DNA from 2 places in the Streptomyces sp. NPDC048277 genome. Region 1 is predicted to be linked to the other one. Evidence: predicted binding sites of a transcription regulator. Region 1 holds the regulator's gene; the other holds the start of a gene.
The links. Region 1 encodes HrcA, which represses chaperone genes, less so after heat shock. Its sites were predicted from a motif close to TTNGCACTCNGNNNNNCNGAGTGCNAA; they were not measured.
Positions count from the first base shown of each region.

Region 2: the regulator HrcA is predicted to act here: its motif matches at 2,082-2,108, upstream of groL (chaperonin GroEL).

Region 1 covers NZ_JBEZLQ010000031.1:46,897-52,134, forward strand. Annotated here, with positions in the region: partial or broken gene AB0D85_RS43695 (MBL fold metallo-hydrolase) at 1-250, opposite strand, end outside; partial or broken gene AB0D85_RS43700 (MBL fold metallo-hydrolase) at 379-639, opposite strand; gene hrcA (heat-inducible transcriptional repressor HrcA) at 812-1,828, shown strand; gene dnaJ (molecular chaperone DnaJ) at 1,829-2,965, shown strand; gene AB0D85_RS43715 (nitronate monooxygenase) at 3,088-4,191, shown strand; gene AB0D85_RS43720 (16S rRNA (uracil(1498)-N(3))-methyltransferase) at 4,188-4,937, shown strand; gene AB0D85_RS43725 (VOC family protein) at 4,979-5,238, shown strand, end outside.
Region 2 covers NZ_JBEZLQ010000012.1:174,037-179,274, forward strand. Annotated here, with positions in the region: gene AB0D85_RS25915 (NADH:flavin oxidoreductase) at 1-52, opposite strand, end outside; gene groL (chaperonin GroEL) at 296-1,918, opposite strand; gene AB0D85_RS25925 (cold-shock protein) at 2,293-2,499, opposite strand; gene AB0D85_RS25930 (MoaD/ThiS family protein) at 2,946-3,221, opposite strand; gene thrC (threonine synthase) at 3,270-4,553, opposite strand; SAM riboswitch class I at 4,572-4,725, opposite strand; gene AB0D85_RS25940 (glucosyl-3-phosphoglycerate synthase) at 4,883-5,238, shown strand, end outside.

The DNA.
Region 1 (5,238 bases):
GCTCGCCGCCGAGCGACAGGAGGCGGTCCAGGGTGGCGGGCCATCGGGACGGTACGGCGTCGGGGCCGGCCTGGGGATCGCCGGACTCCTCCACCAGGTCGCCGCAGAAGACCACCCCCGGGTCTCCGGGGACGAGGACCGCGAGGTCGTGGCGGGTGTGGCCGGGGCCCACATCGGCCAGCAGGGCCCGGCGGCCGTCGCCGAGGCCGAGGCTCCACTCGCCGGAGACCGGACGGCCGGGAGCGGGAGGGCGGCCGCCGCTTCCCCGGCCTCCTCGGCCGGGAGGCCGTTGCGGACCGCGTCCAGGCGGAGTTCCTCGCGGTCGTGGGCGAAGACGTCCTCCGCGCCCGCCGCCGCGTACAGTTCCACGTCCGTGAACGCGTCCGTGAACGCGGCCGCGCCGAAGACATGGTCGAAGTGCGGATGGGTGAGCGCGAGATGGGTCACACGGCGGCCGGCGAGCGCCTGCGCCTGGGTACGCAACCGCGCGCCCTCCGCCAGGCTCGACCCGGCGTCCACCATCAGGGCCGCGTCCGTACCGAGGACCAGCCCCGCAGTGCAGTCCCAGCCCGGCAGCCGGCACCGGCCGACGCCTTCGGCCACCCGCTCCCAGCCCAGCTCTTCCCAAGTCACCGTCATGCCGCGACGCTATCCACAGAACGTCACGGGTCCTGACCGACCTTGCCCAGTCAGTACCCGACGGCCGTACACTGGGCCGGGGATGCTGGCACTCGGGCTCGCAGAGTGCCAGACGAAAGACCCGAAGGACCCGAAAGGCCGCGGGGACGACTTTCTGGAGGTGTGGCGCGAGATGCTGAGTGAACGCAGGCTTCAGGTATTGCGCGCCATCGTCCAGGACTACGTCGGCACCGAGGAACCGGTCGGGTCGAAGGCGCTGACCGAGCGGCACAACCTCGGGGTCTCCCCGGCGACCGTGCGCAACGACATGGCCGCCCTGGAGGACGAGGGGTTCATCGCCCAGCCGCACACCAGCGCCGGGCGGATTCCGACCGACAAGGGCTATCGGCTGTTCGTCGACAAGCTGGCCGGCGTGAAGCCGATGAGCGCGCCCGAGCGGCGGGCCATCCAGAACTTCCTCGACGGCGCCGTCGATCTCGACGACGTCGTGGCGCGCACGGTGCGGCTGCTGGCGCAGCTGACACGGCAGGTCGCGGTCGTGCAGTACCCCTCGCTGACGCGGTCCACCGTGCGGCACGTGGAGCTGCTCTCGCTCGCGCCGGCCCGGCTGATGCTGGTGCTGATCACCGACACCGGGCGCGTCGAGCAGCGGCTGGTGGACTGCCCGGCACCCTTCGGGGAGACGTCTCTGGCGGATCTGCGGGCCCGGCTGAACAGCCGGGTCGCGGGGCGCCGGTTCTCGGACGTCCCCCGGCTGGTGGAGGACCTGCCGGACGCCTTCGAGGCCGAGGACCGCGGTACGGTCACGGCGGTGCTCTCCACGCTGCTGGAGACGCTCGTCGAGGAGAACGAGGAGCGGCTGGTGATCGGCGGCACCGCCAATCTCACCCGCTTCGGACATGACTTTCCCCTCATCATCCGGCCCGTCCTGGAGGCCCTGGAGGAACATGTCGTTCTTCTCAAACTCCTGGGCGAGGCGGGGGATTCGGGCATGACCGTACGCATCGGTCACGAGAACGCCTATGAGGGACTCAACTCCACGTCCGTGGTGTCGGTCGGTTACGGTTCGGGCGGCGAGGCACTCGCCAAACTCGGCGTGGTCGGACCGACCCGCATGGATTACCCGGGAACGATGGGAGCGGTACGAGCGGTGGCACGGTACGTCGGACAGATCCTGGCGGAGTCGTAAGTGGCCACGGACTACTACGCCGTTCTCGGCGTGCGCCGCGACGCGTCGCAGGAAGAGATCAAGAAGGCCTTCCGTCGGCTCGCACGCGAGCTGCACCCGGACGTCAACCCGGATCCGAAGACCCAGGAGCGGTTCAAGGAGATCAACGCCGCCTACGAGGTGCTCTCCGACCCGCAGAAGAAGCAGGTCTACGACCTCGGCGGCGACCCGCTCTCGCAGGCGGGCGGCGGTGGCGCGGGCGGCTTCGGGGCCGGTGGCTTCGGGAACTTCTCCGACATCATGGACGCGTTCTTCGGAACGGCGTCCCAGCGCGGTCCGCGCTCGCGTACGCGGCGCGGCCAGGACGCGATGATCCGGATCGAGGTCGAGCTCGACGAGGCGGCCTTCGGTACGACCAAGGACATCCAGGTCGACACGGCGATCGTCTGCAACACCTGCAACGGTGAGGGCGCGGCGCCGGGCACCTCGGCCCAGACGTGTGACATGTGCCGGGGCCGTGGTGAGGTCTCGCAGGTGACGCGGTCCTTCCTGGGCCAGGTCATGACCTCGCGGCCCTGCCCGCAGTGCCAGGGCTTCGGGACCGTCGTCCCGACGCCGTGCCCGGAGTGCGCGGGCGACGGGCGGGTGCGGTCGCGGCGGACGCTGACCGTGAAGATCCCGGCCGGTGTCGACAACGGCACGCGGATCCAGCTGGCCGGTGAGGGCGAGGTCGGGCCCGGCGGCGGGCCCGCCGGTGACCTGTACGTCGAGATCCACGAGCTGCCGCACTCCACGTTCCAGCGGCGCGGGGACGATCTGCACTGCACGGTGACGATCCCGATGACGGCGGCGTCGCTCGGCACGAAGGTGCCGCTGGAGACGCTGGACGGCATGGAGGAGGTCGACATCCGGCCGGGCACCCAGTCCGGGCAGTCGATCCCGCTGCACGGGCGTGGGGTCACGCATCTGCGGGGCGGTGGGCGGGGTGACCTGATCGTGCACGTCGAGGTCATGACGCCGACGAAGTTGGATCCCGAGCAGGAGCGGCTGCTGCGCGAGCTGGCGAAGCTGCGCGGCGAGGAGCGGCCGACGGGCCAGTTCCAGCCGGGTCAGCAGGGCTTGTTCTCGCGGCTGAAGGACGCCTTCAACGGGCGCTGACGGGTGCCCGCCCCCGGCGGGGTCGGAATGCGGTTGTCCGGATTCCGAGGCCGAAATTTCTGGCATGTGCCAAGGGGGCGGCCCGATTCGGACTTGTTCGGAGGACGTGACAACATGCCGTCATGTCCTCCGCGCTGACCGATCTCTTCCCCCTTCCGATCGTGCAGGCCCCCATGGCGGGCGGGGTCTCCGTCCCGCAGCTCGCCGCCGCCGTGTCCGAGGCGGGCGGGCTGGGGTTCCTTGCCGCCGGGTACAAGACCGCCGACGGGATGTACCAGGAGATCAAGCAGCTCCGGGGGCTGACCGGCCGTCCTTTCGGTGTGAACGTCTTCATGCCGCAGCCCGAGCATGCCGAGTCCGGGGCCGTGGAGGTCTACGCGCATCAGCTGGCCGGTGAGGCCGCCTGGTACGAGACCGAGCTCGGCGACCCCGACAGCGGCCGGGACGACGGGTACGAGGCCAAGCTGGCCGTGCTGCTCGACAACCCGGTGGCCGTGGCCTCGTTCCACTTCGGCGTCCCGAGCCGGGACGTCCTCGACTCCCTGCGCCGCGCAGGAACCTTCACCCTCGTCACCGCGACCACCGCCGAGGAGGCCCTCGCCGTCGAGCGGGCCGGGGCGGACGCGGTGATCGCACAGGGCGTGGAGGCCGGCGGTCACCAGGGCACCCACCGGGACGTGCAGGAGAACGACGGCTCCGGGATCGGGCTGCTGTCGCTGGTCGCCCAGATCCGGGAGACGGTGGGCATTCCCGTCGTCGCCGCCGGCGGCATCATGCGCGGCAGCCAGATCGCCGCCGTGCTGGCCGCGGGCGCGAGCGCCGCCCAGCTGGGTACGGCCTTCCTCGCCACCCCCGAGTCCGGCGCCGCCGACCTCCACAAGCAGGCGCTGACCAACCCGCTGTTCACCCGGACCGCACTGACCCGGGCGTTCTCCGGGCGGCCCGCCCGCGGACTGGTCAACCGCTTCATGCGCGAGCACGGACCGTACGCGCCCGCCGCCTACCCGGAGGTCCACCACCTCACCTCCCCGCTGCGCAAGGCCGCCGCCAAGGCCGGGGACGCCCAGGGCATGGCCCTGTGGGCCGGGCAGGGGCACCGGATGGCCCGGGAACTGCCCGCCGGACAGCTGGTGGAGACCCTCGCCGAGGAACTCGCCGCCGCGTCGACAGCGTTGTCGACCACGGGAGCGACCAAGGCGGACACCGAGAGGGGGGACGGGCGATGACCGCCCCCGTCTTCGTCGTCGAGCACTTCCCCGCGGACGGCACCGGACAGTACGTCCTGGACGGGCCCGAGGGGCGGCACGCGGTCTCCGTGAAGCGGCTCCAGCCCGGCGAGGAGGTCGTCCTCACCGACGGCGCCGGACGCTACGCGGTGTGCGACGTGGTCGCCGTCGAGGGCAAGGACCGGCTGGTCGTGCACCTGACGACGGTGTCCGAAGAACCCGCGCCGCGGCCCCGGATCACCGTCGTCCAGGCCCTCCCCAAGGGCGACCGCGGGGAGGTCGCCGTCGAGACCATGACCGAGGTCGGCGTCGACCGCATCGTGCCCTGGCAGGCCGCCCGCTGCATCACCCAGTGGAAGGGCGAGCGGGGCCTGAAGTCGCTGGCGAAGTGGCGGGCCACCGCCCGCGAGGCCGGCAAGCAGTCCCGCCGGGTGCGGTTCCCGGAGGTCGCGGACGCGGCGACGACCAAGCAGGTCGCCGCACTTCTCGCCGAAGCCGACCTCGCCGCCGTACTCCACTCCGACTTCGAGCACGACAGCGAGCCGCTGGCCGCGGCCGAACTGCCCGCCGGCGGCGAGATCGTGCTGGTCGTCGGGCCCGAAGGGGGCGTCGCCCGCGACGAGTTGGCGCTCTTCGAGGAGGCGGGTGCCAGGGCCTGCACCCTGGGGCCCACCGTGATGCGCACATCGACCGCCGGCACGGCGGCGGCGGCCCTGCTGCTGGGCCGCACCGGCCGCTGGTCCTGAACCGCGACACGACCGCGAACACACCCCGGGGGGAACACGCCGTGGAACTTGCCCAGGTCCGGCTTCTGGTCACCGACTTCGCCGCCTGCTACCGCTTCTATTCCGAGGTGCTCGGGCTGAAGCCGCAGTCGGGGGCGAGCGAGGGACCGTACGAGAAGTTCAGCCCGCACGCCGGGTCCGCGGGGATCGCCCTGCAGGACCGGGCGATGATGGCCGAGGTGCTGGAGGAACTGGGAGAGCCGGCTACCGGGCACCGGTCGCTGGTGGTGCTGCGCGTCGACGACCTCGACGCCTACTGCGA
Region 2 (5,238 bases), on a different contig from region 1:
GGCGGGAGAGGATCTCGGCCGCGCGGGAGGCGGGAGGCGTGGTGACGGTCACGTGGGGGGCTCCTCGTAAGTAGGGCGTGTCATTGACCAGACGGTATGTGCACATGCATCGAGTGCACACACGTGACCAACGAACTGCCCGGACGTGCGCATTCCCGTTCCCGCGCGGATGGCGTGTGACCCCGGACACGGGAAACAGGGAGACAAACAGGGAGGGGAAACGCCCGAGGGCGGCACCCCCTGCCTGTGGCAGGGGGTGCCGCCCTCGGAAAAGGACGAGCCGATCCGTGACGGATCAGAAGTCCATGTCACCGCCCGGCATGCCGCCCGGAGCGGCCGCGGCGGCCTTCTCCGGCTTGTCGGCGATGACGGCCTCGGTGGTGAGGAACAGCGCGGCGATGGAGGCGGCGTTCTGCAGGGCAGAGCGCGTCACCTTCGCCGGGTCGATGATGCCCTCGGCGACCAGGTCGACGTACTCACCGGTCGCGGCGTTCAGACCGTGGCCCGGGGTGAGGTTGCGGACCTTCTCCACCACGACGCCACCCTCAAGGCCGGCGTTGACGGCGATCTGCTTCAGCGGGGCCTCGAGGGCGAGCTTCACGGCCTGCGCGCCGGTCGCCTCGTCACCCTCCAGGTCCAGCTTCTCGAAGACGGTGGACGCCTGGATGAGCGCCACGCCGCCACCGGCGACGATGCCCTCCTCGACGGCCGCCTTCGCGTTGCGAACGGCGTCCTCGATGCGGTGCTTGCGCTCCTTGAGCTCGACCTCGGTCGCGGCACCGGCCTTGATGACGGCGACGCCACCGGCGAGCTTGGCCAGGCGCTCCTGGAGCTTCTCGCGGTCGTAGTCCGAGTCGCTGTTCTCGATCTCGGCGCGGATCTGGTTGACCCGGCCCTGGACCTGCTCGGAGGAGCCGGCGCCGTCGACGATGGTGGTCTCGTCCTTGGTGATGACCACCTTGCGGGCCTTGCCCAGCAGGTCGAGCGTGGTGTTCTCCAGCTTGAGGCCGACCTCCTCGGAGATCACCTCGCCGCCGGTGAGGATGGCGATGTCGTTCAGCATCGCCTTGCGGCGGTCGCCGAAGCCCGGGGCCTTGACGGCGACGGACTTGAAGGTGCCGCGGATCTTGTTGACGACCAGGGTCGACAGGGCCTCGCCCTCGACGTCCTCGGCGATGATCAGCAGCGGCTTGCCCGACTGCATGACCTTCTCCAGGAGCGGGAGCAGGTCCTTGACGGAGCCGATCTTCGAGTTGGCGATCAGGATGTACGGGTCGTCCAGGGACGCCTCCATACGCTCCATGTCGGTGGCGAAGTACGCCGAGATGTAGCCCTTGTCGAAGCGCATACCCTCGGTGAGCTCCAGCTCCAGACCGAAGGTCTGGGACTCCTCGACGGTGATGACGCCTTCCTTGCCGACCTTGTCCATGGCCTCGGCGATGAGCTCGCCGATCTGGGTGTCGGCGGCGGAGATGGAGGCCGTGGAAGCGATCTGCTCCTTGGTCTCGACATCCTTCGCCTGCTCCAGCAGGGCACCGGAGACGGCCTCGACGGCCTTCTCGATACCGCGCTTCAGGGCCATCGGGTTGGCGCCGGCGGCCACGTTGCGCAGACCCTCGCGGACCAGGGCCTGGGCGAGAACGGTCGCGGTGGTCGTACCGTCACCGGCGACGTCGTCCGTCTTCTTGGCGACTTCCTTGACCAGCTCGGCGCCGATCTTCTCGTACGGGTCCTCGAGCTCGATCTCCTTGGCGATGGAGACACCATCGTTGGTGATCGTGGGGGCGCCCCACTTCTTCTCGAGGACGACGTTGCGGCCCTTGGGGCCGAGCGTCACCTTCACGGCGTCCGCGAGCTGGTTCATGCCGCGCTCGAGGCCGCGCCGCGCCTCCTCGTCGAACGCGATGATCTTGGCCATGTGAAGTGGTCCCTCCAGGACTGGGGGTGATTCCTTCGGACCGCGCCCGCGCCCGCGACGGACGGCTCACATGCCTCGTGGTTCCTTGCCCCACCCGGCCTGCGGGCCTCACCGACCCGGTCCTTCTTTGTCACTCTCACCTTCAGAGTGCTAACGCCAATGATTAGCACTCGGGGTTGGAGAGTGCAAGGCGCGCTCGCGAAGCGAGTGCTCGTTGAGGGGTGGTGGTCGGGCGACGGGCGGGCGCAAGCGCCTCCCGGGGATCGGGCATGCGCGGCCCGGCCCGGCCCGGGCATGCCGAAGGGCTCGTGCCCCGGGAGGCACGAGCCCTTCGAAGATGTACAGAAGAACGTCGCTGTCAGTCGGCGCGTGCTTCAGCTGGTCGCCAGCCGGACCATGTCCGCCTGCGGCCCCTTCTGGCCCTGCGAGATCTCGAAATCGACTCGCTGACCTTCCTCCAGGGTGCGGTACCCGTCCATCTGGATCGCGCTGTAGTGGACGAAAACATCCGCACCACCGTCGACCGCGATGAAGCCGTACCCCTTCTCCGCGTTGAACCACTTGACGGTGCCCTGAGCCATGCCTAACTCCCCTATTACTGGCCCTTGCACAGATCCACACTTCGCGGATCCGGGTCAGACCTCACCCCCCAATGGTTGGGGGCGTGCGCCGGAACGCGTCGACCGCGGCTGAATGTATCTGTCCAACTGCCGTCTGCAACAGGTCAATCGGACGAGAATTCTGGACGGAAGGGGTCCGGAATGTAGCGAGAATTCGGCCGAATTCAGGGCAAGTCGGGCCCTATAAAGGCCACAAAAGCCGCATTTAACCCGCACACTTTGGCTACTTCTTGCCGGGCTCGCGGTATCGAATACAGGGCCCCCGACCTGGAGATCGGGACCGTGTTCCCCAACTGTACCGCGCTCAACCACACAGAATTGCCCCCTCCGCTTCTCTCGCGGAGGGGGCAATCAGATGAACAGTCGGTGATGGCTGTTACCGAAGGTAATGTTCGGTCATTCGGACGTCAGCCGCCTGCGACGGCCGGGATGATGGAGACGCCGGCCCCGTCCGGGGTGGCCGTCTCCAGGCCCTGCTCGAATCGCACATCGTCGTCATTCACGTAAACGTTGACGAACCGGCGCAGCTTGCCCTGGTCGTCGAGAACACGGGCGGCGATTCCCGTGTGGTTCTTCTCCAGGTCGGCGATGACCTCACCGAGGTTCGCGCCTTCGGCACTGACTTCGGCCTGGCCACCGGTGTAGGTGCGCAGGATGGTGGGGATGCGAACGTTGACGCTCACGGTTTGAACCTCCGGACAGGGCGGCGCCCCGGTTTTTTTACGGCCGACTTAGGCGAGCCCGGCCTCGTGGAACGACTCGAGATTGGGCCGAATGGTCGCGGTGAGACCCGTACCCGCGACCGCGTCCAGCGTCTTCAGTCCATCACCGGTGTTGAGTACAACGACCGACTTCGACGGATCAATGAGCCCATTCTCAATGAGCTTCCTGGTGACTCCAACCGTCACACCGCCGGCGGTCTCCGCGAAGATTCCCTCGGTCCGCGCGAGCAGCTTGATCGCGTCGACGACCTGCTCGTCGGTGACGTCCTCCACCGCGCCGCCGGTACGGCGGGCGATGTCGAGGACGTACGGACCGTCGGCCGGGTTGCCGATCGCCAGCGACTTGGCGATGGTGTTCGGCTTCTGCGGCCGGACCACGTCGTGCCCCGCCTTGTACGCGGTCGACACCGGCGAGCACCCCTCCGCCTGCGCACCGAAGATCTTGTACGGCTTGTCCTCGACGAGCCCGAGCTTGATCAGCTCCTGGAGGCCCTTGTCGATCTTGGTGAGCTGCGAGCCGGAGGCGATCGGGATGACGAGCTGGTCCGGGAGCTGCCAGCCGAGCTGCTCGCAGATCTCGTACGCCAGGGTCTTCGACCCCTCCGCGTAGTACGGCCGCAGGTTGACGTTGACGAAGCCCCAGCCCTCGCCGGCCGGGTCGCCGATCAGCTCGGAGCAGAAACGGTTCACGTCGTCGTAGTTGCCCTCGATGCCGACGAGCTCGCCGCCGTAGATCGCGGCCATGACGACCTTGCCCTGCTCCAGGTCGTGCGGGATGAACACGCAGGAGCGGAAGCCGGCCCGGGCGGCGGCGGCGCCGACCGCGCCGGCCAGGTTGCCGGTGGAGGAGCAGGAGAGCGTGGTGTAGCCGAAGGCGCGCGCGGCCTCGACGGCCTGGGCGACGACGCGGTCCTTGAAGGAGTGCGTCGGGTTTCCGGAGTCGTCCTTGACGTACAGGCCGCCGGTGACGCCCAGTTCCTTCGCCAGGTTGTCGGCCTTGACGAGCTTGGTCCAGCCGGGGTTGATGTTCGGCTTGGTCGCCACGTCCGCGGGGACGGGCAGCAGCGGCGCGTAGCGCCAGATGTTCGCGGGACCCGCCTCGATCCGCTTCCGCAGCTCCTCGGTGTCGTAGGCCGAGAAGTCGTACGCGATCTCGAGCGGGCCGAAACACTCCTCGCAGGCGAACACCGGGCCGAGCGGCACCCGGTGGCCACACTCGCGGCAGCTGAGCGCTGCGGCGGGACCGAGGTCTACGGTGGAATCGGTGCTGGTGGCAACAGTCTGCACAGCCATGTGAGGCGAGGCCCTTTCTCCTCATCTTCCTCACGACGCATCTCGCCGTGAGACGGATTTGGCACCTTCCCTAGCCGGGAGCCTCGCGATGATCAACAGTGATCTACGAGTACCGACTGGAGGGTTGCCGGGGCTTCATCGGGCCGTTTCCCTCTGCCCCTCTGGATGAGCTGTATGCGGTTGTCAACACACGGTGACCACAGGACATGCGATGGTCATCGGCGTTGTTCAAGACTGTAACCGAAGGCCAGGACAGTTGAGAGAGTCGTCCGAACCGCGAGATGGATCACACGTGGCAGTGTGGTCGTGACAGTGAGGAGCCGCTGACTGTGCTGGAAGAAGTCGAGCGCTGGCTGGCCACCCGCTCCTGGTCCGTGAACGATCGCCCGCTGCACCGGATACTCGCCGCCAAGCAGCGGTCGGGTCAGTCCGTCTCCGTCGTGCTGCCCGCGCTCAACGAGGAGGAGACGGTCGGTGACATCGTCGCGGTCATCCGCCACGACCTGATGCGGCAGGCGCCGCTCGTCGACGAGATCGTGGTCGTCGACTCCGGCTCCACCGACCGTACGGCGGCGGTGGCCGCGGCGGCGGGCGCGCGCGTCGTCCACCGCGACGAGATCCTCCCCCGTATCCCGGCCGTCCCCGGCAAGGGCGAGGTCCTCTGGCGCTCCCTGCTCGTGACCAC